Regions from separate parts of the Rhizobium sp. TRM96647 genome, predicted to be linked through region 2. Evidence: riboswitches for the same ligand, from Rfam matches in the RefSeq annotation. Region 2 holds a riboswitch; the other holds the start of a gene.
What was found. A riboswitch is a leader RNA that binds a small molecule or an ion and turns the genes downstream of it on or off. The one in region 2 is predicted to bind thiamine pyrophosphate.

Region 1: another riboswitch for thiamine pyrophosphate. It lies ahead of OCK02_RS01780 (ABC transporter permease); the one in region 2 lies ahead of thiB (thiamine ABC transporter substrate binding subunit).

Annotation. Positions count from the first base shown of each region.
Region 1 is NZ_JAOXHF010000001.1:393,242-407,737, forward strand. Features, by position in the region: gene thiD (bifunctional hydroxymethylpyrimidine kinase/phosphomethylpyrimidine kinase) at 1-558, opposite strand, end outside; gene thiE (thiamine phosphate synthase) at 555-1,217, opposite strand; gene OCK02_RS01770 (hydroxyethylthiazole kinase) at 1,204-1,941, opposite strand; gene OCK02_RS01775 (ABC transporter substrate-binding protein) at 1,947-2,891, opposite strand; gene OCK02_RS01780 (ABC transporter permease) at 2,888-3,673, opposite strand; TPP riboswitch at 3,816-3,919, opposite strand; gene OCK02_RS01785 (MFS transporter) at 3,948-5,366, opposite strand; gene OCK02_RS01790 (NAD-glutamate dehydrogenase) at 5,559-10,349, opposite strand; gene pdxY (pyridoxal kinase PdxY) at 10,674-11,552, shown strand; gene OCK02_RS01800 (carbonic anhydrase) at 11,697-12,338, shown strand; gene OCK02_RS01805 (lytic transglycosylase domain-containing protein) at 12,405-13,217, opposite strand; gene OCK02_RS01810 (aspartate-semialdehyde dehydrogenase) at 13,414-14,448, opposite strand.
Region 2 is NZ_JAOXHF010000001.1:183,529-198,024, reverse strand. Features, by position in the region: gene OCK02_RS00920 (helicase-related protein) at 1-2,157, shown strand, start outside; gene OCK02_RS00915 (RNA-binding S4 domain-containing protein) at 2,161-2,595, shown strand; gene fdxA (ferredoxin FdxA) at 2,789-3,127, shown strand; gene OCK02_RS00905 (CarD family transcriptional regulator) at 3,502-4,071, shown strand; gene OCK02_RS00900 (RNA polymerase factor sigma-32) at 4,459-5,313, shown strand; gene OCK02_RS00895 (mechanosensitive ion channel family protein) at 5,409-7,478, opposite strand; gene OCK02_RS00890 (M48 family metalloprotease) at 7,623-9,131, opposite strand; gene OCK02_RS00885 (ATP-binding cassette domain-containing protein) at 9,416-10,156, opposite strand; gene thiP (thiamine/thiamine pyrophosphate ABC transporter permease) at 10,149-11,759, opposite strand; gene thiB (thiamine ABC transporter substrate binding subunit) at 11,816-12,778, opposite strand; TPP riboswitch at 12,877-12,990, opposite strand; gene OCK02_RS00870 (thiamine diphosphokinase) at 13,085-13,756, shown strand; gene OCK02_RS00865 (ABC-F family ATP-binding cassette domain-containing protein) at 13,760-14,496, shown strand, end outside.

The DNA.
Region 1 (14,496 bases), 210 kb from region 2:
GAGGTCGGCGCTCTCGGCGCCGTCGCCATGGCCGCCCTTGACGAGCACCGCGCCCGCGCCGGCCTTCATGATCGCCTCGGCCTGGCGGGTCATGGCGGCCCAGTCGGCGGCGACCGGCGTCCCCGTCAGCAGCGCCGCTTCCGGCAGGTTCGGCGTCACGATCAGCGACAGCGGCACGAGTTCCCCGACCAGCGCGGCGATCGCCTCCTCCCGCAGCAGCCGGTCGCCGGAGGTCGCCACCATCACCGGGTCGAGCACCGGGCGCAGGCCGAACCGCCGCAGACCGTCCGCGATCGTCGCGATCGTTTCGCTCCGCGAGACCATGCCGATCTTCACGGCGCCCACGGAGAGGTCGGTCAGCACCGCCTCCATCTGCGCCGCCACCATCGGCGGCGAGATATCCTCCACCGCCGCAACCCCCTTCGTGTTCTGCGCGGTGACCGCGGTCAGCACGCTCGCGCCATAGACGCCGAGCGCCGAGAACGTCTTGATGTCCGCCTGGATGCCGGCGCCGCCGCCGCTGTCGGACCCGGCGATGGTGAGTGCGATCGCGGTCATGCCGCTCTCCCTTCGAGCGCCACGTCGACGGCTGCCCGGAACGCCGCCGTCGCCCGTGCCGTGTCGCGGCTGCGGAAGATCGCGGAGATCGCGGCCACGCCATCGGCGCCGGCAGCGATGACGGAGGGGATGCGGGCAAGATCGATGCCGGCGATGGCGCCGACCGGCAGCGCCGGATTGAGGGCGCGCACCTGCTCGCGCAACAGCCTCAGCCCGTCGATCCCGACCGGCGGGTCCGGGTTCGTCTTCGACAGCGTCTCGAACACGCCGCCGATGCAGGCATAGTCGACCGGCGCCCGGCCGGCGCGGTCCGCATCGGTCGCGTTCTTTACCGTCAGCCCGATGATCGCCTGCGGCCCCAGCAGCCGGCGCGCCGTCTGCGCATCCATGTCGTCGGCTCCGAGATGTACGCCGTCGGCGCCGGCCGCCAGCGCCACGTCGACACGGTCGTTGACGACGAACGGCACGCCGATGCCCTTGAGCGCCTCGCCGATCGCCTTCGCCTGCTCGATCATTGCCGCCGTCGAGGCGGTCTTGTCGCGATACTGGATCAGCGTCGCGCCGTTTCGGGCCGCCGCCTGAGCGAGCGCGGCAAGCGGGCCGAGGTCGGCAAGCCCGGCATCCACCAGCGCATTCAGCCGATAGTCAATCCTGGTCATGTTGGATCCTTGCATGGGTGAGAAGCTCCCGTTCGCCGACCACGGACAGCGCATCGAGAAAGGCGGCGCCGAAACTGCCGGGGCCGCGCGCGATGGTGGCGGCGCGTTCGGCTGCGACGCCGGTGACCGCAAGGGCGCTCGCCGCGGCGAGGACGGCATCCGGCTCCACCGCCAGGAAGGCGGCGATGACGCTGCCGGTCAGGCATCCCGTCCCCGTCACCTCGGCCATCCAGCGGTGGCCGTTTTCGACGCGGATCGCTTCGCCGCCGCTGCCGATCCGGTCGACCGCACCGGTCTGGATGCGCAGGCCCGGCCCGTCGTCGCCGATCAGCGCCATCTCGGCCGCATTGCCGCGCACGATGGTCGGCCCGAGCGCGATGAGCTCCTGCGCGAAGGCCAGGCGGGAGGGCGAATAGTCGCAATGGACGGGATCGAGGATCCACGGCTTACCGGCCGCCTTGGCGACTTCGACGGCGCGCAAGATCACCCGCCGGCGCTCCGCATCGAGCGTACCGAGATTGACCGTCAGCGCATCCGCCCTTGCGGCGAAGTCGGCGATCTCCTCCATCGACGAGGTCATCGACGGGATGCCGCCGACGACGGTGATACCGTCGGCGGTGAATTTCTGCACCACCGTGTTCATCAGGCAGTGGACCCGCGGCCTTCGCTCCCGCACGCGGGCAAGGACAAGGGCCGCCGCCTGCGGCGTCGGATAGGTACCCATCGCGCTCACCGGAGCTCGACCGCGACAGCGTCGACGGCCGGCGCCACCGCAATCAGGCCGCTCTCCTGCATGAAGGCGCCGAACCGCGCGTAGCGCCCGCGGTCGAGTGCCGCCGGTCGCTTGGCGAAGCGCGGCAGCGTGTCGGTGAAGGCCTGCCGGTTCAGCGCGTCGTCGAGATCCGGATAGGCCTTGACGAAGATCTGCCAGGCTTCGTCCGGATGGTTGGTGATGAACACGGCAGCCGTCTCCACGGCGGCAAGAAAGCGCGGCAGGCGATCGTCGGCGACGAGATCCTTCTGGGTCACGAAGACCAGCTCGTCATAGACCGGCACGCCGTGCTCCTCGGGGAAGAAGGAGCGGCCCTCGTGGCCCTCCAGCCGCATCTGCGTCAGCTCGAAGTTGCGAAACCCGCCAAGCGTGGCATCCACCTTGCCGCCGATCAGCGAGGGCGACAGCGAGAAGTTGACGTTGACGAGCTCGACGTCGCTCTTGGAAAGGCCCTCCGAAGCGAGCATGCGCCCGAGCATCGCATCCTCGAAGCCGGAGACGGAAAAGCCGATCTTCTTGCCCTTGAGGTCCTTCAGGCTGCGGATCGGGCCGTCTGCCAGCACGGTGATCGTGTTCAGCGGCGTCTCCACCAGCGTGCCGAACCGGACGAGCGGCAGGCCGGCGGCATGGTCGAGATAGAGATTGGGCTGGTAGTGCACGCCGATATCGGCCTGCTTGGCCGAGACCAGCCGCGGCACAGCGGAGGGATCGGCCGGCGGCACGAGTTCGACCTCCAGGCCGGCCTCGGCGAAGAGGCCGCGTTCTCGGGCGATCACCATCGGCGCATGGTCGGGATTGACGAACCATTCGAGCAGGACCGTCAGCTTGTCGGCGGCGGATGCGGGACCGGCAGCAATGCCGGCAAGCGCGAATGTCAGGAGGAAGGAAAGGATTCGGATCATGGTTTGCGACGTCTCCTGCGCAAGGGATGGAAGGACGGGGTTTCGGTTTCGTCGGCCCAGGGCGTGAGGCCGGCGGTGAGGCGGTCGACGGCAAGCCGCAAGAGCACGGTCAGTGCGGCGAGAACCGCCATGGCGACGAAGACGGTCGCAGTCTGCATGCGGGCGTTCGCCTGCACCATGACGAAGCCGAGGCCGGCCGAGGCCCCCACCCATTCGCCGACGACGGCGCCGAGCGGCGCCAGCGGGGCGGCCACCCTGAGGCCGGAGATGAGCCCCGGCAGCGCCAGCGGCACCCGCACGGCAACAAGCGCCTGCCAGTGCGTCGCAGGCGTCAGCGACACGGCGTCGAGGACGGTGCGATCGGTCCGTCGCAGCCCGTCGGCAAAGGCGGAGGCAACCGGGAAGAAGATGATGATCGTCGTCATCGCCACCTTCGAGGCCATGCCGAAGCCGAGCCAGAGAACGAGGATCGGCGCCAGCACGAAGACGGGAAACGCCTGCAGGATCAGCACCATCGGCCAGACGAACTGGCCGAGGCGCGGCAGCGCCGCGATACCGAAGGCCGTGGCAGTGCCGAAGACGGTACCCGTCAGGAGGCCGGCCAGGATCTCCGTCATCGTCACTAGGCTGTGGCCGGCAAAGAAGCCGGGACGCTCCGCGAAGGCCGAAGCGACGGCCGCAGGCGAGGGCAGGAGATAGGGTGGGGGAGCGAAAAGCCACACGGACGCCTGCCAGAGAGCGGCAAGGGTGACCGTGGCCAGCCCCGCGTGAAGGGCGCGCATGGTCCTGTCAGGCGGCCGCGGCGCGTCCGCCTCGTGTCAGGTGCCGTGGCCTGTCGGCGGCCGGATGGTCAGCAAGCGTCATGGTCGATCTCCCGAACGATTTCACGGAGATCCAGGTGAAGCGGAGAAGAGAAAGAGGCACCTTGCGGGCGTTTTCCGTTCCTACGCCGGTATGACCCGGATCAGGTTCAAGGGTCCGGCTCACCGCCATCTCAGCACCGTTACGATGCCCCCCTCGGAATGGGTGGGAAACTGACGAAAATATCGGCCGCTGTCAATGTCCGAATGGAACGGGTGCGACCGCGGCTGGTGTCCTCGGCCTGTCGGCCGGATAGGGCGTCGGCAGCAGCAGGACGAGGCCGACGACGAGGAACACCACCAGCGCCCCCATGCCGAGCGCGGCCGAGCCGGTGACGCTGGTCACGATCCCGACGGAGAGGGGGGCTGCGAACGAGGTCGCCCGGCCGGTCAGCGCGTAGAGGCCGAAATAGCGGCCGGCCTCTTCCGGCGCGACGCTTCTGGCGAGGTAGGAGCGGGCGGACGCCTGCACCGGGCCGAAGGCGATGCCGACGAGTAGGCCGTAGACGATATAGGCCTTCTCCGCCGCCGTGCCGAACAGCCCGCCGGAATCCTCGCCCGGCAGCGGCAGCAGGCCGAACAGCGTGTGCCCGGGCGCCGTCGAGACGATCCCGAGCGTGGCGACGATCAGGCAGGCGAGGCTCGCAACCACGACACTCTTCGAGCCGAGGCGGCTGTCGAGCCGGCTCGCCCAGAAGCAGCCGCCGATCGCGACCACGTTGAGGATGATGCCGTAGATGCCGAGTTCCATCGTCTGCCAGGCGAACATGCCGGCGGCGAAGGTGCCGCCGAGCGCCAGAAGACCGTTGACCCCGTCCTGATAGACCATCCGCGCCACCAGGAACCGCAGGATGCCGCGGCGCGCCTTGAGTTCGCCGAGCGTATCGCCGATCAACGAAAGGCCGGAGCGAACGGCCTTCATGATGGGAAGACCCCGGCCGCGATCGGGCGTGAACAGAAACATCGGCAGGATGAAGACGAGATACCACACGGCCGAGATCGGCCCCGTCACGCGCGCGTCCTCGCCGGTGGCCGCATCCAGCCCGAACAGCGGCGCGATGCCGAGCGCCGTCAGCCCGGTGTCGGGGCTTGCGGCGAAGAACAGCACCACGGCGATCAGCACCATCATGCCGCCGAGATAGCCGAGCCCCCAGGCGAGGTTGGACACCCGCCCCGCCTCCTCGGGCGGCACCAGCGAGGGCATCATCGAATCATTGAAGACGATGGAGAATTCGGCCGCGACCGTGGCCAGCACCATCAGCATCAGCGGCAGCAGCAGGCTCGTGCCCGGCACCGCGTACCAGAGCATCCAGACCGACACGATCTGGACGACTGCCAGCGCGCCGATCCAGGGCTTGCGCCGGCCCGAGGCGTCGGCGATGGAGCCGAGCACCGGCGACAGCAGCGCGATGATGATCCCGGAGATCGTCAGCGTATAGCTCCAGGCCGCCTGGCCGCTCACCGGATCGGCGGCCATGCGCGAGACGAGATAGGGGCCGAAGATGAAGGTGGTGATGACGGTGAAGAACGGCTGCGCCGCCCAGTCGAAGAGCATCCATCCCAGGATTCCGGGCCGTCCCGCCGGATGCGCCGCCTCGGTATTGCCTGTCGTCATCGTCCCTCCGCCGGAAGCGCCGCCTGCCTTCGGACTCCCGACCGTCGAGGCCGGATCGATCCCTGCGAACCATGCAAGGGGACGCACGGGAGAGGTTATCCATCCGCCCGATGGTTAGCCGGATGCCGAACGGGCCCCGGCGGCTCGGAGCTGAAGCCGGGCGCGACAGAGGCCGCGCCCGGCCGGACTGTGTCACCTCGCCCGTCCGTGCGCAAGGTCGCTGACGACGCCGGCGGCGACGGAGATCTTGGCAAGCGTCGCTTCACCTGCCTCCGACAGCGCGCTCAGCCGGCCGGTGACCATTCCGAGCCTCTCGGCATCGGTCGCCTGCCAGGAGACGAGCGGGTTCTTGTCACCCTTGTGCCGGTTGAGGATGGCGACCGTGAGCGCCCGTCTCGCATTGGAAATGTCGGAGAGGTTACGCGATAGCGCCAGCGATTCGTAGAGATCCGTCGTCGGCACCCGCCCGGCCGCCCCGAGCAGGGCGCCGATGTTGAGCATGTCGCTGACGCCGGCATAGGTCTGCGCGGTGCGGATCAGGTTTTCGCCGGTCTCGGTCGAGATCAGCATGATCTCGGGGACGAAGCTCATGGCGCGCAGGTCGGTGATTTCCCGGGCCAGGTGCTCGGGCACGCCCTTGTCCTCGAAATAGAGCGCCTTGCGGCGCAGTTCCTCGCGCGCCGCGTCCGGCAGCAGCGTCGACAAGTGCGGGCGCAGCTGCTTCAGCGCCTGCTTCAGCTTGTGCACCGCCGCGTCCATCGGCGCATCGATTGCCCCGGTCGTCAGGATGAGCGACGTCGCGTTCGAGAACACCCGGCCGAGGCTCTCGTAGACCTCGTTCTGGGCCGAGCCGCTCATCTGGTTGTCGAGCGCATCCGTCGCGGCATAGAGCGGGAACAGCTCGTAGCCCTCGAAGGCCAGCATCGCCGCCTTCACCGCCTCTGCGCTGGTATAGCCGGTGCCGTCGGTGAGCTGGCTGACGAAGGCCGGCCCGCCGCGATTGATCACGCCGTTTGCAAGGATGGTCGCGATGATCTCGCGGCGCAGCCGGTGCGTCCTGATGTCGTCGGCATGGGTCCGCTGCATCTTCGCCGGGAAATAGCCGATCAGCGTCGGCTCGAAGTAGGGGTCGTCCGGCAGCTCGCTGTGCAGGATCTCCTCGAACAGCACGATCTTAGAATAGGAGAGCAGGACGCCGATCTCGGCCCGCGTCAGCGGCATGCCGCCGCGGTAGCGCTCGTCCATCGCCTGCTCGCCCGGCAGCACCTCGACCTGGCGGTTGAGCTGGCCCTCCGCCTCCAGCCGGCTCATCAGCCGGGAAAGGCCGGTCCGGTTCGCCTGGCCCTGGCGCTCGCAGAGCGAGATCGCCAGCGGCTGCAGGTAGTTGTTGCGCAGCACCAGCTGGGCGACCTCGTCGGTCATCGACGACAGCAGCTTGTTGCGCTTCTCCCGCGTCAGCCGGCCGTCGCGCATGGCCGTGGCAAGCGCGACCTTGATGTTCACCTCCACGTCGGAGGAATTGACGCCGGCGGAATTGTCGATCGCATCCGAATTGCAGCGCCCGCCCTTCAGCCCATAGGAAATGCGGCCGCGCTGGGTGACGCCCAGATTGGCGCCCTCTCCGATCACCTTGGCCCGCACCTCGTCGGCGGTGACGCGGATCGCGTCGTTGGCGCGGTCGCCGACCTCCGCATCCGTCTCGCCGGCCGAGCGCACATAGGTGCCGATGCCGCCGAACCAGAGCAGGTCCACCGGCGCCTTCAGGATCGCCGTCATGATCTCGAACGGCGTCGCCTTCTGCTTGTCGATGCCGATCGCCGCCATGGCTTCGGCGGTCAACGTCACCGACTTCTCGTTGCGCGAGATGATCATCGCGCCCTTGGAGAGAGCCGCGCGGTCATAGTCCTGCCAGCTCGAGCGCGGCAGGGCGAACATGCGCTTGCGCTCGGCGAAGGAAAGCTCGGTATCCGGGTTCGGGTCGATGAAGATGTCGCGGTGGTCGAAGGCGGCGATCAGCCGGGTCTTGCGCGACAAGAGCATGCCGTTTCCGAAGACGTCGCCGGACATGTCGCCGACGCCGACCACGGAGAACGGCGTCTTCTGGATATCGACGTCCATCTCGCGGAAATGCCGCTTCACCGCCTCCCAGGCGCCGCGGGCGGTGATGCCCATCTTCTTGTGGTCGTATCCCGCCGAACCGCCCGAGGCGAACGCGTCGTCCAGCCAGAATCCGGCTTCCTGCGCCAGCGCGTTGGCGGTGTCGGAGAAGGTCGCCGTGCCCTTGTCGGCAGCGACGACGAAGTAGGGGTCGTCGCCGTCGAGCCGCACGGTGTCGGCCGGCGGCACCACCGCCTGGCCCTCGATGTTGTCCGTCACCGAAAGCAGCGTGCGGATGAAGGTCTTGTAGGCTTCCTTGCCGGCATTGAAGACGGCGTCGCGGCTGCCGCCTGCCGGAAGCTGCTTCGGATAGAAGCCGCCCTTGGCGCCGACCGGCACGATCACCGCGTTCTTCACCTGCTGCGCCTTGACGAGGCCAAGCACCTCGGTGCGGTAGTCCTGGGCGCGGTCCGACCAGCGCAGGCCGCCGCGGGCGACGCGGCCGAAGCGCAGGTGCACGCCCTCGACCTCGGCGCCGTAGACGAAGATCTCGCGGAACGGACGCGGTTCCGGCAGCCCTTCCAGGGCTTGCGGGTCGAACTTGAAGGCGAGCGTGGCAAGCGGCTCGCCGTAAGCGTCGCGCTGGAAGTAGTTGGTCCTCAGCGTCGACTGGATCGCATTGACGTAGCGGCGCAGGATCCGGTCCTCGTCGAGGCTCGGCACGGCTGCGAGTTCCTCTTCGATCTGCACCGCGAATTCCTCGGCGCGCTTGGCGCGCTTGCGTTCGGCAAGCCCGGGGTCGAGCCTTGCGGCGAACAGGCGGAACAGGTCCGCCGCGATCGCCGGATACTTGTTCAGCGTATCGGCGATGTAGCCCTGCGAATAGGCGATTCCCGTCTGGCGCAGGTAGCGCGCATAGGCGCGCAGCACCATGATTTCGCGCACGTCCACCCCGGCGGTCATGATCAGCCGGTTGAAGGTGTCGTCGTCCGTCAGCCCGCGCCAGGTCGACAGGAAGGCCTCGGTCAGGACGCCGGACAGCTTCGAGAGGTCGATGTCCAGCCCGTCGCGGTGGCGGAGCTCCATGTCGTGCAGCACGACCAGGCGGCTCGCGCCGTCGAGACCCGTGACGGTGATGTCGTGGGTCTGCTCGCTGACGACATTGAAGCCGAGGTTCTCCAGGAGCGGCACGCGCCGGGAGAGCGAGACGGCGTCGCCCGCGTGGAAGATCTTCAGCTCCAGCATCTTCGTATCGGTGTTGCCAGGCTTGCGGTAGAACGCGATCTGGATCGGATCCGCTTCCGTCGCCGTCTCGAAGAAGCGCAGGTCCGCATGGGCCTCGGCCGGCGAGAACGCCTCCTGGTAGGCCTGCGGCGTGACCAGCCTGACGGAATCGGGCCCCGAAAGCGCCTCGAAACGGTCGGTCCAGCGGGTGGCGATGTCGCGGATCGACAGCTCGAGTTTCTTCTGCGGGACGCGTGGCGTCTTGCCGCCGGACCGGCCGATGATGAAGTGCACGCGCGCCAGCCCGCCTTCGGGGAAGGCCGGGTAGTAGGCCGAGACGCGTCCCTCGTAGACGGTCTTCAGGTAGGTGCCGATCTTCTCGCGCACGTCGGAATCATATTGCTCGCGCGGCACGTAGACGATCACCGAGACGAAGCGGTCGAAGTGGTCGATGCGCGCCAGGGCGCGGATCCGCGGCCGGTCCGCAAGCTCGTTGATCTGCTCGCAGAAAGTCGCAAGCACCCCCGTGTCGATCTGGAAGAGGTCGTCGCGCGGATAGGATTCCAGCGTGTTGATCAGCATCTTGCCGGAATGGCTGTGCGGATCGTAGCCGAAGTGATCGACGATCGCCTGAACCTTCGAGCGAAGCAGCGGTATCTCGGAGGCCGCATGCGTATAGGCGGTCGAGGTGAACAGCCCGACGATCCTGAGTTCGCCCACGACCTTGCCGTTCTCGTCGAAGCGCTTGACCCCGACATAGTCCATATAGGCGCGGCGGTGGACGACCGAGCGGACGTTCGCCTTCGTCACGATCAGGAAATCCGGCCCTTCGAGGAAGGCCAGGATCTCCGGCGTCGTCGTCACCGCGTCCTTGCCGAGCCGCAGCACGCGCACGTCGGGATCGGCGAGGATGCCGAGCCCCGGACCGACGCTGCGCTCCACCGAGGCGCTATCGCCGTCGCGGCTGTAGGTATATTCGCGCATGCCGAGGAAGGTGAAGTTGTTGTCGCGCAGCCATTCCAGGAAGGCGACCGCCTCGTCCTTCTCCGCCTGGCGCCGGGCCGGGCCGAACTCCGCCATCTCGGAGACGGCCACCGCCAGGGTCTCCATCATCGGCTTCCAGTCGCCGACCGCCATGTGCACCTGCGCCAACACCCGCCGGATGCGCTCGATCAGGTTCTCGACCTCGGAGGCCGCGAGTTCGGACAGGTGGATCTCGATATGGCTGACGCGGTGGCGCGGGTCGCTTGCCTCCTCCGGCGAAAACAGCTTCGGCTGGCTGTCCGGCTCGATCACCAGGATCGGATGGATCGCCAGGTGGATGTCGCGATGCGTGCTCGTCACCTCGCCCATCACCGAATCGTAGAGGAACGGCTGGTTGCGGTCGGTGACGGAGAGGATCGAGACCTGCTTGCCCTGGGGCGCGACCGTCTCGACTGTCGCGACGGTGACCCGCGGCTCGCCGCCGTCCCAGGCGCCGACCTCGCGATAGGCATGGGCCGCCGTCGCCGCCAGCATGTCGGCGCTATAGCCTTCCAGGTCGTCGTTGCTCGCGCGTCCGAACAGGATCGAAGGATCGATCGCCTTCTCTCCCAGCTTCGATACGGCGGCTGCGACCGCCTCGATCTGCTTCTCGCGCCTGGTGTTGATGCGTGACGCCATGAATCACTCTCCCCGGGAAATTTTGCCTGGACCCTAGCAGAAGAAAGCCGGTTCGCGACCGTTTTGTAGACAGTTGTCGGATTTCAATCGATTTTGGCAGAAAATCTCCGAAATCCGGGTCGAACGGCCCCGTCACGCGCGATTTTTCCGGAATTCCGGAGCAAAATCGGTCGAAAGCGCGGGCGCCGATCGCGCCACGGCATCCCGCGCGGGCAGGATCGCGCGCAGCAAGGCCTGCCGGCAAGCCGGTGCAACAATGTCTTGCAGAGCACCCCTCCATGGTTCATTGGATCTGAGCGGCAGACGAATGCGAGGAACGGTCGGATGAACGAGAGCGAAAAGGGCGCGATCCTGGTCATATCGAGCCATGTCGTGCGCGGCACGGTCGGAAACCGCGCCGCGGTCTTCGCGCTCGAGACCCTCGGCCACCCGGTCTGGGCGCTGCCGACCGTCATCCTCTCCTGGCATCCCGGCCATGGCCGCTCGACGCGGGTGGCGATGGCCCCGCCGGAGTTCGACGCGATCGTCGACGATCTACTGGCGTCACCCTGGCGCGGCGAGATCAGGGGCGTCCTGACCGGCTATGTCGGCGATCCCGCCCAGGCGGCATCGATTGCCCGGCTGGTGCGGAGCCTGAAGGCGGAAAACCCCGACCTCCTCTACCTGTGCGACCCGATCTGCGGCGACGAGGGCGGCCTCTACGTGCCGGTCGCCACCGCCGAGGCGATCCGCGACGAGCTGCTGCCGATCGCATCGATCGCCACGCCGAACCGCTTCGAGCTTGCATGGCTCGCGGGAGCGCCGCTCGAAACCAATGCCGCGATCATGGATGCGGCCCTCTCCCTCGGGCCGTCGCGCATGCTGGTGACGTCGGCCTACCCGATGATGTCGGGCAGCATCGGCAATCTCTATTTGTCCGGCCGGACGGCCCTTCTCGCCGAGCACCGGCAGGTGCCCGAACCGCCGCACGGCACCGGCGACCTGATGGCGGCGCTGTTCCTGTCGCGCCTCCTCGAAGGCCATTCCGAGGAGCGGGCGCTGCATCTCGCCACCGCGAGCGTCTTCGAGATCGTGGCGCGCAGCGCCAAGCGCGGCGCCGACGAACTGACGCTGGAGCAGGACGCCTCCAGCCTGTCGACGCCGATGGCCATGGTGCAGATGCGACGGCTCGTTCATCCCGGCGGCGCGCGGCGCGGTCCGTGACGCGCACCGGTTGCGCAGGCCGTACCGGCCGCCCCGCAGCCGTCGGAACGACCACGGATTCGGCGCTTGCGCTCGGGCATCCCGCTCGTTACAGCAGTCGCGGCGCCTACTACTCATTCGTCACCGCACGGGGGTATCGACCACATGCATCGCTTTCCTGACCATCTCCTGACCGGCTACCAGAACTTTATGGAGGGGCGCTTCAGCGAGCAGCAGCAGCGCTACCGCACGCTGGCCGACAGCGGCCAGAAGCCCAGGACGATGGTAATCGCCTGTTGCGACTCCCGCGCCGCGCCGGAAACGATCTTCGACAGCGGTCCGGGCGAACTCTTCGTCGTGCGCAACGTGGCGAACCTGATGCCGCCCTACGAGCCCGACGGGCATTATCATTCGACCTCCGCCGCCCTCGAATTCGCGGTGCAGGCGCTGCGGGTGTCCGACATAGTCGTCATGGGCCACGGCCGCTGCGGCGGCATCAAGGCGGCACTCGACCAGGAGGCCGAACCGCTCTCCCCCGGCGACTTCATCGGCCGCTGGATGCACCTTCTGAAGCCTGCCGCCGCGCAGATCCAGAACAACGACGTCATGACGGCGGGCGAGCGCCAGCGGGCGCTCGAGCGCATCTCGATCCGCAACTCCCTCACCAACCTGCGCACTTTCCCCTGCGTCCAGGTCCTGGAGCAGCGCGGCAAGCTCAACCTTCACGGCGCCTGGTTCGACATCTCCACCGGCGAGCTGTGGATCATGGATGTCAAGACCGGCGATTTCCACCGTCCGGGAATGTGAAGCCGGGAACGTGAAAAGGCCCGGCGCAGGGCCGGGCCTCTCATCTTTGCCTTCCGTGGCCGACGATCAGTCGCCGTCGATATCGGCGGCGATGATGGCGATCGCGCGCTGGTAGACGTTCGCGGCATTCCAGCCCTGGATCGCGGCGAAGTTCGCCTGGCCCGGCTGGTAGCCGGCGCCGGGGGTCCAGCCGTGACCGCGCAGGAAGTTCGCCGTCGAGGCAAGCGCGTCCGCCTTGGAACGGACCAGGTCGATCCGGCCATCGCCGTCGCCGTCGACGCCGTATTTCAGGACGTTGACCGGCAGGAACTGGGTCTGGCCGATCTCGCCATGGGCAGCGCCGCGCGCCTGGGTGCTGAGCGTGCCGTTCTGGACGAGGTTCAGCGCCGCATAGAGCTGGTTGGTGAAATAGTCCGACCGGCGGCAGTCATAGGCGAGCGTGGCGACGGCCGAAAGCGTGTGCTCCTTGCCGAGGAAGCCGCCGAAACCGGTCTCCATGCCCCAGATGGCGATCAGCGGGCCGGCCGGCACGCCGTACTGGCTTTCGATCCGGGCGAACAGCGCGGCGTTCTGGCGCTTCAGCCCCTTGCCGCGCTTCATGATCGCCTGGCCGCCACGCTTCTGCATGAACTGGTCGAGCGACAGCTTGAAGCTCTTCTGGCCGCGATCGGCGCGGATCGTCGCCCGGCTGTAGGAAACCTCGGCGAAAGCCCGGTCGAGCGTGCGCGGGCTGACGCCGTTGGCCGCCGCCTCCCCCTTGAACTGGTCGACCCAGGTCGCGAAGCCCGAGGCATTGTTGCCGCATTGCGCGGCCGCGGCCACGGCCGGTATCGCAGCCGTCAGCACCACCGCCGCCAGCCCCTGGAACATCCGCTTCATCAAGCCCATTGATCTAAACCCCGTGATCTCTCGAATTGCTTCGTGTGCAAACACGCCATGCCTGTCAGACAGTTCCTGGCCGTTCGATGCAGTCCCGGGGCGCTTTGGCGCCGCAGTGCGTCGTTTCAGGCAAAAGTCCCGCACCGTCTGACGTTGGATGCGGGACCTTCAATTTCCCAGGCCGCGGAAAGTTCCCTCAGGCGGCCTGCTTCTTGGACTTGATCAGCCCGCGATTGACGAGAAGCTCGGCGATCTGGATCGTATTCAGCGCCGCTCCCTTGCGCAGGTTGTCGGAAACGACCCAGATGTTCAGGCCGTTCTCGACGGTCGCATCCTCGCGGATGCGCGAGATGTAGGTCGCGTCCTCGCCGGCCGATTCGTAAGGGGTGATGTAGCCGCCGTTTTCCTGCTTGTCGATCACCTGGCAGCCCGGCGCCTCGCGCAGGATGTCGCGCGCCTCATCGGCGGTGATCTCGTTTTCGAACTCGATGTTGACCGATTCCGAATGGCCGATGAAGACCGGGACGCGCACGGCCGTGCAGGTCACCTTGATCTTCGGGTCGAGCATCTTCTTGGTCTCGGCCAGAACCTTCCACTCTTCCTTCGTGTAGCCGTCTTCCATGAACACGTCGATGTGCGGAATGACGTTGAAGGCGATGCGCTTGGTGAACTTCTTGCTCTCGATCGGATCGGCGACGAAGACGGCGCGGGTCTGGTTGAACAATTCGTCCATGCCGTCCTTGCCGGCGCCGGAAACCGACTGGTAGGTCGAGATGACGACGCGCTTGATGGTGGCGCGGTCGTGCAGCGGCTTCAGCGCGACGACGAGCTGCGCCGTCGAGCAATTCGGGTTGGCGATGATGTTCTTCTTGGTGAAGCCCTCGATCGCGTCCGGGTTGACCTCCGGAACGATCAGCGGCACTTCGGCGTCGTAGCGCCAGGCAGACGAGTTGTCGATGACGACGCAGCCCTGCGCGCCGATCTTCGGCGAATACTTCAGCGAAACGGCGCCGCCGGCGGACATCAGGCAGATGTCGGTGTCGGAGAAATCATAGGTTTCGAGATTGTGGACCTTCAGCGTCTTGTCGCCGAAGGAAACTTCCGTGCCGACCGAACGGCTCGAGGCCAGCGCCACGACCTCGTCGGCCGGGAAGCCGCGCTCGGACAGGATGTTCAGCATTTCGCGCCCGACATTGCCGGTAGCGCCGGCGACTGCAATCTTGAAGCCCATGGGTCTTGCTCTCTTTCTCTGCCTCTCCTCGGTTCGTTGAGGGGAAGC
Region 2 (14,496 bases):
CAGGCGCTGGAACATCTGGCGCGCTATCCCGACGTCAAGGACATGGCGACGGCGCCGGAGCGGGTGGAGAAGCTGTGGGAGGCCTGCGCCCTGCCGGACTATCGCCGGATCACGCCCGCCCAGCACGCCGATCTGATCTCCACCCTCTATGCCGACCTTGTCCGGCGGGGTACGGTGAACGAGGATTTCCTGGCCGAGCAGGTGCGGCGGGCCGATCGCACCGATGGCGAGATTGACACGCTTTCGGCAAGAATCGCCCAGATAAGGACATGGACCTATGTCTCGAATCGCCCGGACTGGTTGGCCGATCCGACACACTGGCAGGAAAAGACGCGGGAAATCGAAGACCGATTGTCCGACGCGTTACATGAAAGGTTGACGAAACGCTTTGTTGATCGCAGGACATCTGTGCTCATGAAGCGCCTGAGAGAGAATGCGATGCTGGAAGCCGAAATCAGTGTGAATGGGGATGTCTTCGTCGAAGGGCATCATGTGGGGCAGTTGGCCGGATTCCGGTTCACGCTTGCTTCGGGCACGGAAGGTCCCGATGCGAAGGCGGTACAGGGTGCCGCCCAGAAGGCGCTTGCGCTCGAATTCGAGGCGCGCGCCGCCCGGCTTCATGCGGCCGGCAACAGCGATCTCGCCGTCGGGTCGGACGGGACCGTGCGCTGGCTCGGCGAACCCGTCGCGCGCCTTGCCGCAAGCGAGCACATCATGCGCCCGCGCGTCATCCTGCTCGCCGACGAGCAACTGACCGGAAACGCGCGCGACCATGTCGCGGCGCGCATCGAGCGCTTCGTCAATCATCATATTGCCACCGTGCTCAAGCCGCTCGACGATCTGTCCCGCGCAGAAGACCTGCAGGGGCTGGCCAAGGGGCTTGCGTTCCAGCTGGTCGAGGCGCTCGGCGTGCTGTTCCGCCGCGATGTCGCCGACGACGTGAAGTCGCTCGACCAGGAGGCCCGCTCGTCGATCCGCAAGCACGGTATCCGCTTCGGCGCCTACCACATCTTCATGCCGGCGCTTCTGAAGCCGGCGCCGGCCGAACTGATCACGCTGCTCTGGGCGCTCAAGAACGACGGCCTGGACAAGCCCGGCTATGGCGAGTTGATCCCGGCACTGGCGGCGGGGCGCACCTCGATCGTCACCGATCCGGCCTTCGAACGCATGTTCTACAAGCTCGCGGGCTTCCGCTTCCTCGGCAAGCGCGCGGTGCGCATCGATATCCTGGAGCGCCTGGCGGACCTGATCCGTCCGCTGCTGCAGTGGAAGCCGGGCTCCGCGCCGCGTCCGGACGGCGCCTATGACGGCCGCCGCTTCACCGCCACGACGTCGATGCTCTCCATCCTGGGCGCCACGCCGGACGACATGGAAGAGATCCTCAAGGGTCTCGGCTACCGCGCCGACAGTGTGAAGGCCGAGGATGCCGCAGCCTTCCTGGCTGCCGAGGACGCCAAGCTGGCGCCGACGGCAGAGAGCGATGCCCCGGCCGCTACCGATGCGCCCGGTGACGACGCCTCCGCGGCGACGGGCGAAGCCGAGGCGGAAGGCGAAGCCGAAACGACCGTGGCCGAAGCATCGGCCGCAGCTGAGACCCCGGCCGTAACCGAAGCAACGGTTGCCAGTGAAGCTACGGTTGAAGCGCCTGCCGCCGAAGCCGAAAGTGCGGAGCCGGAGGCGGCTGCCACCGAGCCGGCCGCTGCCGAGGCGAGCGCCGAACCGGCCGCCGATGCCGCCGCATCCGAAGGCGAGGCCCCGGCGGAAGTCCGCCCGGTCCTGCTCTGGCGTCCGGGTGGCCGCAACGACCGCAGCGACAATGCCCGTCAGGGCCAGCGCGGGCATGGCGAGCGTGGCCAGGGTGAACGTCGCGGCGACCGGGGGCAACGAGCGGGTGGACGCAATGAGGGCGACAGGCGCGACGGCGACCGTCGCGACGCCCAGCGGCAGGGCGGGCGTCCCGAATTCGGGAAGGGCCGCGACGGAAAGCCGCAGGGTGGCCGACCGGACCGGAACGAGCGCAACGACCGCCCGCAGCGCGACGATCGTGGCGGCAAGCCCGCCAAGTTCGAGGCGCGTCCGCCGCGCAAGGAGAAGCCGATCGATCCGGATTCGCCCTTTGCCAAGCTCGCTGCCCTGAAGGAGCAGATGAAGAAGTAGGACATGACGGACGACGCAGACCAGCCATCGAGCGAGCGCGAGCCGGGTCAGGGACGCCAGCGCATCGACAAGTGGCTGTTCTTCGCCCGTCTTCGCAAGTCCCGCACGCTCGCGGCCAAGTCCGTCGAACACGGCGATGTCAGGGTCAACGGGCAGCCCGTCCGGCAGCCGTCGTTCAATGTAAAGCCCGGGGACACGGTCGTCGTGTCCCTCGACCGGCAGGATCGCGTCGTGAAGGTGCTCCTTCCGGGCACACGGCGCGGCCCCTACGAGGAAGCGCGCCTGCTCTACGAGGACCTGACGCCGGCTGCTCCGGCGCGTGATCGGGGCAGCCTGTTCGAGCAGGTGACGCGCGAGCGCGGCACTGGTCGCCCGACCAAGCGGGAGCGGCGGGAAACGGATGCCCTGCGTGGCCGTTTCGATCCTCCTGACGAATAGAAAACTGTCCCGCTCAGCCTTGATTTCGCGCATGGTTTATCCTTGCAAACGGGGATCAAAGTCGCTACGTCGAACCCATGGGCGGGAGCGGGATCAGCGCCGTTTGCGCGGTGCATTCCTCCGCCTGCGCCGGTCTTTCCGGCGGAAGTGACGGCCGACCGTCCTTCGGACAGGAATTTCGCTGGAGTAACTCATGACGTACGTCGTGACCGACAATTGCATTCGCTGCAAATATACGGACTGTGTCGAGGTCTGCCCGGTTGACTGCTTCTACGAGGGCGAGAACTTCCTGGTGATCCATCCCGACGAATGCATCGATTGCGGTGTCTGCGAGCCGGAATGTCCTGCCGAGGCGATCAAGCCGGATACAGAGCCGGGGCTCGACAAGTGGTTGAAGATCAACGCCGAATTTGCGCAGGTCTGGCCGAATATCACGGTGAAGAAAGACGCGATGCCGGAGGCGAAGGCCTATGACGGCGAGGAAGGAAAGTACGAGAAGTACTTCTCCGCCGAGCCCGGCCAGGGCGACTGACGCCGCCATCGTCGGGTCGCTCGAATTGGGGAAAACCGGTCAGGTCTGTCCGAAAGGGGATAGGGCAGGCTTGATGACCCATGCGAAGCAAATTATTGATTTCGGCACTTTTTTGTGGTAGGGTCGCAACACTGATCCACGTTGAGGCACTTGGTGTGCCCGAACACCACCACGAAAGCAAACGATCCCAAAGGTGCCGCTCACCCCTATAGGCAACGTCATCGTTGTCGTTCCGTGATGTGCCATCGCATTCGTTTGTGCCTTGTTGGACGGACCAGGAATGGTGCCACCCAGACGGTGTCTCCGTCTTTCCCGGGCCTTCTTGACCCGGCCCCGGCTCGCGCCGGGAGCGTTACAGGGAGTATTGGAATAGAATGACGACCCAGCAGAAGAAGTCTTCCACGCGTCACGGTTTCAAGACCGGCGAATCGATCGTCTACCCGGCCCACGGTGTCGGCCAGATCGTCGCCATCGAGGAACAGGAAGTCGCCGGCATGAAGCTCGAGCTTTTTGTCATCGATTTCGAGAAGGACAAGATGCGCCTGAAGGTTCCGGTCGCAAAGGCTGTTTCCATCGGCATGCGCAAGCTTTCCGAAACCGATTTCGTCGATCGCGCGTTGAAGGTCGTTCAGGGCAAGGCCCGCGTCAAGCGCACCATGTGGTCGCGCCGCGCGCAGGAGTATGATGCCAAGATCAATTCCGGTGACCTGATCTCGATCGCAGAGGTGGTTCGCGATCTTTATCGCGCCGAAAACCAGCCGGAGCAGTCCTATTCCGAGCGCCAGCTCTATGAAGCAGCGCTCGACCGCATGGCCCGCGAGATCGCCGCCGTCAACAAGATGTCCGAAACCGAAGCCGTCCGCCTTGTCGAGACCAACCTGAACAAGGGTCCCAAGCGCGGCAAGGCCATCGAAGAGGACGACGCCCAGGATGAGGCAGCCTGAGACGAGGCAGCCTGTAGAGGTATCCGCCTTTTCGGAACATTCAACCCGGCTGGTCTCCAGCCGGGTTTTTTGTTGGAACTTTTCTCGCGCACGCACGTTGAGGCGAATGACAATCCATGCTGGCGCGTTTGCTCTGTGTTGTTTTGTCCGAAACACGCCATCCGCGCAGGCGGAATAGTCCGGGCCGCAAAGCCTAACGATATGAAGATTGCCACTCGCTCGTGGGTCTCGAGCAGTATAGCATGTCCTCGTGCGGCCGACCGAGGGTCCGTTTGACCCGGGTCAGGTCTGCCGCCGCGAAGATCTCGCAGACGCATGCATTGTCAGGTGAATACCCTGGTCACGTTGACCGGGGATCCTTTCAATCCCGGCTCAGGGGAGACGCCAATGGCTACCACCGCCGCAGACCGTCGCATGATCAAGATCGCAATGTCGGCTCCCTATCTCGAGCGTGAAGAGGAACAGGCGCTCGCCTTCGCGTGGCGCAAGGATCATGACCAGGAGGCCCGCAATCGCATCGCCATGGCCCATATGCGCCTGGTGATTTCGCTTGCCGCGCGCTTCCGCAATTTCGGCCTGCCGTTCAACGACCTGTTGCAGGAAGGGTATATCGGCCTTCTGGAGGCTGCTGCCCGCTTCGAACCGGAACGCGAGGTTCGCTTCTCCACCTATGCGACCTGGTGGATCCGCGCCTCGATCCAGGACTACGTCCTGCGCAACTGGTCGATCGTGCGCGGTGGCACGAGTTCGGCGCAAAAGGCGCTGTTCTTCAACCTGCGCCGGCTGCGGGCCCGCATTGCGCGGGGCGATGCCCATCTCACCTCCGAATCCGTCTACCGCGAGATCGCGACCGCGTTGAAGGTCAGCCCGGCCGACGTGCGCAACATGGATGCGCGCCTTGCCTCGTCGGACGTCTCGCTGCAGGCTCCGGTCTCCGGGGGCGAGGAGAACGGTGCCAGCCATATCGATTTTCTCGCGAGCGACGCCCCCCTGCCGGACGAAGAGGTCACGGAGATGATCGACGGCGAGCGTCGCCGCCAATGGCTGCATCGGGCGCTGGAACGGCTGAACGAGCGCGAGATGAAGATCATCCGGGCCAGGCGGCTCACCGACAGCAGTTCGACCTTGGAGGAACTCGGCGCCGACCTCGGGATTTCCAAGGAACGTGTCCGCCAGATCGAGAACCGGGCGATGGAGAAGCTGCGCATTGCGCTTTGCGAAGCATCGCCCGCATTCGCCTGACTGACATCGGAAGCCGGGATCGGCGCGCCCCATGGCGCGCCAGATCAGTGGGTGTGCATTGCCGTTGAACGGCGGCGCGGGCGGAAAGCGGCGGTCTACTTCTTGCCGCCCTCGGCGGCGGCAAGGGCCGCCGCATCAGCCTGCCGCTTGTACATCGCGGCGGCGGCCGCCTCCTTTCCCTCTCCACCTGCTCCCTCTCCGCCCACCTGGAACGTCGGCTGGGCAAACGAGATATCGTTTTCCGCAAAGGCCTGCGTAATCATGGTGTAGGCGCGTCGGCGGATGGCCGTCTGCTCGCCTGTGGGCCTGGCGGTGAATCCGAAGCTGATCTCGATGCCGAATTCACCGATCTGCTCGACGCCCTTCATTCTCAGCGTCTTGATGATGTGCGGCCCGAGTTCCGGATCCTCCTGGAGCTGCTTGCCGATTTCCTTGGCCAGCTTGCCGACCTTGGCGATGTCGGTCTTGAACGGCACCCGGACGCGGAACTTGTCGATGGTCCAGTCGCGGCTGCCGTTGCGGATTGCGCCCAGTTCGCCGAAGGGCACGGTGAATACCGATCCGCGGTGATGCCTGAGCCGGATCGAGCGCAGGCTGAAGGATTCCACGACGCCGTTGTAGCTGCCGCTTTCGATCCATTCCCCTACTCGGAACGCATCGTCCATCAGGTAGAAGACGCCGCTGACGATGTCCTTGACGAGCGTTTGCGATCCGAAACCGATGGCGACGCCGAAGATGCCGGCGCCGGCGATCAGGGGGCCGATCTGGACTCCCATCTCCGCAAGGATGGTCATGGCGGCGACGCAGATCAGAACGGCTGCCAGGGCATTGCGGAAGATGGGGAGAAGCGTCCGCAGCCGGGCGCGCCGGGCCGCTTCGTCGGGCGAAACGGCAAGATCGTCGGATGCCGGCGTCAGCCTGCGGTCGATATACGCCTTTGCCAGGTGCCATGCGAGATCGACGATCAGGAGCACGACGATGCTCTTGAACAGCCCGTATACCAGCGTGCGAACGAACGGGCTGTCCGACGTGATGACGCTCGGATTGTAGTACCAGCTCAGTCCGAGCCATCCGAGGGCCAGCAGGATGATGACGGCGCGGACGCCCCGGAGCAGCAGCACCATCCGCGGCGTGTTCGTGTCCTCCTCGTTCCAGCGCGTCAACGCGAAGGCCCGGGTGAGGCGATCGGCACCGGACAGCAGGCGGGGCAGGACCACGGCGTAGATGCCCAGCCAGAACAACCCCATGAAGTCGATGCTCCACAGCAGCCAGAGCAGCACCAGATAGAGCGACGCCAGGATGTTGGCGATCCGGGTGGGGGGATTGCCCCTTCGATCGACCGGGCGGCGCCAGACGGCTTCGAGTGCGATCAGGAAAAGCGCGACCGAGAACAGGTAGACGATATCGGTCCGTACATCATTGTCGACGCCCAGCGGCCGGCACATGGCCCACAGGGCAAGTCCGAGGGTGAACACCGCCGCGAGGATCCGGATGCGAGAATACTGGAAGTCCGACATGCCGCCCGTATCCACGGAGAGACGGCAGAGCCCCATGAGCAGGCGATAGCCGATAACCGCCAGCAGCGCGTAGAGAATGACGGCGCGGACGAGCGGCGGCCAGTCGACGGCCATGAAGATCAGCGTCGAGACGACGGTGAACACGAGCAGGGGGCCGAACTCGACATAGGCGCGGGTGAGGACCGGGCTCTGGAACTTCGCCCTGGAAGCCGTCCTGCGAAACAGCCATTCGAGCGCCGCTCCGACGCCGACGATGCCGAGCAAGAGATAGAGTGCCGGGGCGAAGCCGCTCTCGCTGGCCTGCTGGCGGACCTTGCCTGCGGCCGACGCGATCTCGGACGGGATCCTCGGCAGGGCGGCACGCAGCGCCTGGAAGCGGGTGCGTGCCTGCGCCTCCATCTTCTCGACCTCCAGCGTGGCCTCCTGTTCGACCTTCGCGGCTGTCGAGGCGGGACGGTTCTGCAGCCAGTTCCTGATCTCCGGATCGTCCAGGAGCTTGATGAGCTCGGCGATCTTCTCCGGCGGCGGGGCGGCCGTCTGTGCGGCGCCACCGGCAGGCGCCGGCGTCTGGGCCGTCGCCATGGGAGCGAGCATCAGCAGAAACACGAAGACGAGGCGCGACAGAAGATATGCGGGAAATTTCGGCATAGGGTCCTGGCCAGTTTGCGGACACACGAAACGTCATCCGCCTGTCATCGAATGAAAACGGCCTCATCTCATTAGCATCTGTGAGGGCGTGCCGAAAGATGGCACAATCGTGGCGTTCACGCCAAGGCGACGATCCCGGGCAGGCTACTCGGTGATGATCTTGATCTTGTCGCCGGGCTTGATCGTGCTCGTGGCCGTCATCGCATTGATCAGCCGGAACAGGTCAAGCTTCCTGTCCGTCCCCATCATGCGGCCGGCGAGCGATGCGACGGTGTCGCCTGCGCGCGCGGTAACGACACGCACGCGCAGCGGTTTCAGCGAGGCCACTTCCTGAGGCGTCAGCTGCCGGAACGACGTCTTCAGGACGTCGGCCGTCGGCTCGAGCGCGGGCGAGCCTTGCGGAACGGCCGTCAGGAACCGGTAGATCTGGTTGCCGATTCGCACGACGGTGACGTCGAATTCCCAGCGGTCGGCCGCCGCCCGGGCGGTGGCCGCCTCGAGCCCGTTGATTGTGGCGGGCCGGATCGTGTCGGTCTTCAGGCCCGTCACCCAGCCGCTGGAAATGTAGTTCACCAGGCTCTGGCGCTGGTTGTCGGCAACGCCGTCGAAACGGATGGCGATGTCGCCCGGACCCGTCGCCAGCACGGCGTCGGCCTTGTTGTCGATCTGGAAGCCGGCGGGCACGTCGAAGCGGATGCCGAGCTTGCCGTGCAGGAACGTCTGCCCGCGGACATAGCCCTCCTGCGGGCTATCGCCATAGAGCAGGCCGTCGATGCCGGCGAGGTAGTAGTCGCGGCCGCGGTCTCCCACCGTGCCCTCCGCCCCGAAGGCACGGGCATGACGCCGCGCCAGCTCCACCCGCTGGGGCGCGTTCGGATGGCTCGACAGGAAGTCCAGGCTCTGGTCGGCCTCGGGATCGACCGCGTTGAACTGCCCGTAGGCGGCCATGCTGTCGAGGAAGCGCGCCGCGGCATAGGGATCGTAGCCCGCCTCGCCCAGCATGCGTACGCCGATCACGTCGGCCTGCAATTCCTGGTTCCGGGAAAACGCCGCCAGCCGCAGCTTGCCGCGGGCGAGCGCCTGTTTGCCGGCGATGTTGCTGGAGAGCACTTCGGCGACGACGCGGCTGGCGATGACCTCCGCCTCTTCCTTCTTCTGACGCTCGATGCCGTGGTTGGCCGTCACGTGGGCCATTTCGTGCGACAGGACGGCGGCGACTTCGGAGGCGTCGTTGGCAAGCGCCAGCAGGCCGCGGGTGACGTAGAGATAGCCGCCGGGCAGCGCGAAGGCGTTGATCGCCGGCGAGTTCAGGATGGTGATGCGGTAGGACTGGTTGGGGTTTTCCGACACCGCCGTCAGCGCGCCTGCAATGCGGGCGACGAGGCGTTCTGTCTTGGCGTCCTTGTATTCCCCGCCGTAGCTGGCGACGATGCGCGGATGTTCGCGCGCGCCCATGGCCGCGCGGGGATCGTTCTTCTGCACCTCCGCGACGATCTGGGGGCTCGACGACGGGGCGACGGTCGGCTGGTAGGTCTGCTCCAGGGCCGACTGGCACGAGGCGAGCAGGCCGGCAAGCGCAAGCACCAGCGCGGCGCGCGCGCCGACCGTTCCGCGTACCTTGCTCAAACCTCCATGCTGAAGGTTCTCCAGCATCCGCCCCATGCCCTTTCACAGACCTTGTCGCCTGCCCGCAAGGCAAGCGCGTTCTCGACTTCCGGACCGTAGCCGAACCGAAGTCGGAGAACCTCGTTAGTTCGAATTGTTCGACGGCTGTCCGACATATCGTGCATATGCCCGATGGATCCTGTCCGGACCCGTGGTCGAGAGATAGTCGCACCGTCGTTGGGCGGCAACTCCCGATTCCAGAATCGGCTTCCGATGTGGCTGCGGTGACACAGTGGGGCGTCCAAAATATGGCAGGTGCGGTCCGAAAAGTATTATCTATCAATGCCAAGGAAGTTCGCCAATGCAGGGATCTCGCGGTTGGCGAGAAAGGATGCGATCGGTTCCATCAATGCGATTGTTCCGCCGTCGACGAAGATGGCATGGTCGGCAAGCCGCCGGACGTCCTCCAGCTGATGGGTGATGAACATCAGCGTGCTTCCGGTCTCGGCGGCAAGATCGTGCAGGAGCCCGGCCATGTCGGCGCGCATGGCAGGATCGAGTGCGGCGAAGGGTTCGTCGAGGAGCAGGATCGGCCGGCTGCGCACGAGAGCCCGGGCGAGCGCCACCCTTTGTCGCTCGCCGCCCGAGAGCAGGCCCGGCTTGCGCCGCCCGTAGCCCCCGAGACCGACCCGGGCCAGCGCATGTTCCACCCGCTGGCGCTCCGGTGCACCGAGGCGCAGCGAAGGATCGATGCCGAGGCCGACATTCTGCTCCACGCTCAGATGGGCGAAGAGATTGTTCTCCTGGAAGATGATCGATACCGGCCGTTCCGCAGGTTCGCGTCCCGCCATGTCCTTGCCGAAGATCTCTACGGTTCCCGAACGGATCGGTTGGAACCCCGCGATGACGTTGAAGAGGGTCGACTTGCCCGAGCCCGACGGCCCCGTGACGGCGACGCGGGCGCCGGTGGGGATGTCGCACGAAAAGACGAGGCGCTTCTGCTCGAACTGCACCGTTGCCGCCTCGAGGCGAATGGCGGGAGCGCCCGTTCTGGAGGTGGAATGGTCAGGCATCGTTCTTCGCAGTCCTGCCGGAGGCGGTGGAGGGAAGCGTCAGCAACAGGCAGATGACGCCGAGAAGCAGGGCGATGCCGGCCGCATCGGCGGTCCGGTAGCTGCCCATGCGGCTGAACAGGAGCCATGGCAGGGTGACGAGGCCGTCCGCGCCGAAGATGGCGACCGCGCCGAGATCGCCGAGGGAGAGCGCCATGGCAAAGGCGAAGGCGGTCAGCAGCGGCCGTTTCAGCGCCGGCAGGTCGATCCATCGCAGCCGGTGCAGGCCGGTGACGCCGAGGCTGACGGCGAGCCGGCCGGTGCGGGCGATATGGGTGCGATAGGCCGGCTGCAGCACCCGCATGACGAAGGGCAGGGCCATCAGCGCGTTGATGACGATGACGACATAGGGCGCGAAGCGTCCGACCTCGCCGAAGCTGCGCAGCATCAGAAACCATCCGGTCGCAACCACGACCGGGGGCACCAGCAGGATCAGCGAGCTCGTGGCCTGCAGGCTGCCTGAGAGATACTTCAGGGCCGCCGGCGCGCTGTCGGCGGCGAGCGGGGCGATCGCGACAGCCGGCATGGCGACGGCGAGGCAGAGCGTCGCCGAGGCAAGCGCGATGGCAAGGCTCGTGACAAGCGCCCTGTGCAGCAGCGGATCGGAGGCAAGCCGCAGCAGGTCGGAGGCGAGGCCGGCCGTGACGACGGCCAGGAGCGGTGCGGCGGTGAACAGGGTAAAGGCGGCGATGACGAGGCCGTCCGAAAGCCGCCCGCGCTTGCCGTCGAAACGGCGGACGGCGCGGCCTGCGGTCGGCGCCTCCTCGGCGGGCGTGCCCAGCAGCCGCAGGAGATAGAGCAGGGTGCCGGTCAGGAGGATCTGGAGGACGGAGAGGATCACGGCGCGCGGCGGGTCGAAATCGAAGCGCAGCGCCTGATAGATAGCGACCTCGATCGTGGTGGCCGCCGGGCCGCCGCCGAGCGTCAGCACGATCGTGAAGCTGGTCGCGCAGAGCATGAACACGAGCCCGGCGATCCCCGGCAGAAGGCCGCGCATGACCGGCCACTCGATCAGCCGGAACGTCGCGCCCGATCCCATGCCGAGATTGGCGGAGGTCAGCCAGTATTCGGCCGGAATGCGCTCCAGTCCCGCCATCAGCAGTCGGGCTGCGAGCGGCAGGTTGAAGAAGACATGGGCGATGAGAATGCCGGCCAGGCCGTAGACGCTGACGGGATTGTCGAGACCGAGCGCGGCCAGGGCCTGGTTGACGACCCCGCGGCGACCCCAGACCTCGACGATGCCAAGCGTCGCCACCAGGGCCGGCAGGCCGAGCGGAAGCGCCGACAACCGGACGATCCAGTTGCGTGCGGGAAAGTTCGGGCGCCGCGCAAGCGCCCGGGCGACGGGGATGGCGAGCGCCACCGAAAGGATGGTGGAAAGGCCCGCCTGCAGCAGCGTGAAGCGGGCAACGCGAAACAAGTAGGCATCGAACAGCGCGCCGCCGGCGCCGCCTTCGGCATGCAAGAGCAGCGCCGCCGTCGAGAGCCCGGCAAACAGCAGGATCGAGGCCAGGACGACACTGCCGGTCCGGACAATCGTTGATGCTTCGCGCGTGGTATACATCCCGGTGCCTCGTCAGCAGGCTGCGCCCATGCCATCCGGCGTCCTCGTCGCCCCTTCTACTTTGCACTCATGGCCGAAAGCCATTCGTCGATCCAGGCCCTGCGGTTGGCCGCGACCTCGTCTGCCGGATAGAGGAAGGTATGCTGCGGCTTGACCAGTCTGTCGAAGGCGGGCGGAAGCGGCGCCTCGGTTGCGGCGACCGGCATCATCCAGTTCGTCTCGGGAATGATCGACTGGAAGCGCGGCCCGGTCATGAAGGTGAGGAACGCCTTCGCCAGTTTGGGATCGTCGGCGGACTTCGTCATGCCGGCAACCTCGATCTGGACGTAGTGGCCTTCGGAGAAGGCGGCCGCCTGGTAGCGCTCGCTGTTCTCGGCCACCATGTGATAGGCCGGGGAGGTGGTGTAGGACAGCACCATCGGCGCCTCGCCCTTGGTGAAGAGCCCGTAGGCTTCCGACCAGCCGGGCGTGACAGTCAGAACGCGCTCCTTCAGCTTCGCCCAGGCCTCGCCGGCCTTGTCGCCATAGACGGACTTGACCCAGAGCAGCAGGCCAAGGCCCGGCGTCGAGGTGCGCGGATCCTCGATGACGATCTTTTCGCCGGGAGCGCCCTCCACCAGTTCCTTCAGGCTCTTCGGCGGGTTTTTCAGTGCCTCGGTGTCGTAGACGACGGCGAAGTGGCCATAGTCGTAGGGCAGGAAGGTGTCGTCCGAGAAGCCGCCCGGAACGGTCAGGCCCTGCGGGGCGAGATGGTGGGGAACGAACAGGCCGGTCGCCTTGGCCTCGGCGATGAGATTGGTGTCGAGGCCGAGCACGATATCCGCCTTCGTTCCCTCGCCCTCCAGCTTCAGGCGCGTCAGCAGCTCGACGCCGTCGGCGACACCGACCCATTCGACCTTGCAGTCGCAGATCTCTTCGAACGCCGCCGCCACCTTGGCGCCCGGGCCCCATTCGGTGACGAAGCTCTCATAGGTATAGATGGTCAGCGTCTTTTCCGCCGCCCGTGCGGGCAGGGTCATGGATACTGTCAGCGACGCTGCGGAAAATAGTGCCAGGGCGGATAGTAGCGTCTTGCGCATCGGGGCCTCCTTCAAATCCAAAATACGGGAATAGGGCGCCGGATGTGCCGTCTAATCCCTCCGCCGGTACAAACCGGATCAGGTTCTTCGGGTTGGCCTTGGCCTCTCAGCCCGGTCCATCCTGCGATGGTCGGGCACCCCGTTAGAGCAAGGCAAGCAATAGTCCCCCGCGGCCCCGCTTGCAAGCGGGCGGCAGGGCGGAAAGGCGTTTCCATTCGCGGGCGACATGCGCTAGACGGTGTGCCCATGACGGTGCCCCTGACGAACGTTCCCGACCCGCTCTTTGTCGTCCTTCTCGGAGGAACGCTCGAACCGACCGCGCGGTTCAGGGCGTCGGTCGCCGGCGCCCGCTTCATCGCCGCCGACGGCGGCATGCGCCATGCCACAGCGCTCGGGATCACGCCCGAGGTCTGGGTCGGCGATTTCGATTCCACTACGCCGGAAGACCTTGCGACGTGGGCGCATGTCCCGCGCGAGCCCTATCCGGCGGCCAAGAATGCGACGGACGGGGAGATTGCCGTCTCGGTGGCGCTGGAGCGCGGGGCACGCCGGCTCATCCTCGCCGGCGCGCTCGGCGGCGAGCGCAGCGATCATGCGCTGATGCACCTTCTCCATGCCGTGGCGCTTAAGGAGGACGGGCTCGACATCACGCTGACCTCCGGCCTCGAGGAGGCCTGGCCGCTGCTTGCCGGTCGCACCACCGTCTCGCTGCCGGACAGGAGCCTGTTTTCGGTTCTCGGCCTGTCGGTGCTCTCGGGCCTGTCGATCGAGAACGTCCGCTATCCGTTGAGCGGGTTCGACCTGCCGTTCGGCTCCTCGCGCACGGTTTCCAACGTCGCGCTCGGCCCCGTCACCTTCACCCTTGCCGCCGGGCGCGCCGTGCTGCTCGCCCGGCCCTATGACCATTCAGGAGCCTGACGCTTGGCACCGCCCATTCTGAAACTCGACGACATATCCCTAAGCTTCGGCGGCACGCCGCTTCTGGCCGGCGCGAACCTGCAGGTGGAGCCGGGCGATCGCATCTGCCTTGTCGGTCGCAACGGTTCCGGCAAGTCGACGCTGTTGAAGATCGCGGCCGGCATGGTCGAGGCGCAGTCCGGCGAGGTGTTCCGCCACCCGTCGGCGACCGTCCGCTACCTGGAACAGGCCCCCGATTTCGAAGGCTTTTCCACGGTCGCCGCCTATGCGGAGGCGGGGCTTGGCCCGGGCGACGATCCCTATCGCGTCACCTACCTGCTGTCGCATCTCGGGCTGACCGGGGCGGAAGATCCCGCGACCCTGTCGGGCGGCGAGGCGCGGCGGGCGGCCCTCGCCCGCGTGATGGCGCCAGAGCCGGACATCCTCCTGCTCGACGAGCCGACCAACCACCTCGACCTGCCGACCATCGAATGGCTGGAAGACGAGCTGACGCGCAGCCGCTCCGCGCTCGTCGTCATCTCGCACGACCGCCGGTTCCTGGAGAAGATCTCCAATGCCACGGTCTGGCTTGACCGCGGCACTTCGCGCCGCCTCGACCGCGGCTTTGCCCATTTCGAAGCCTGGCGGGATGAAGTGCTGGAAGCCGAGGAACTGGAGCAGCACAAGCTCGGAAAGGCGATCCAGCGGGAGGAGCACTGGCTGCGCTACGGGGTGACGGCGCGGCGCAAGCGCAACATGCG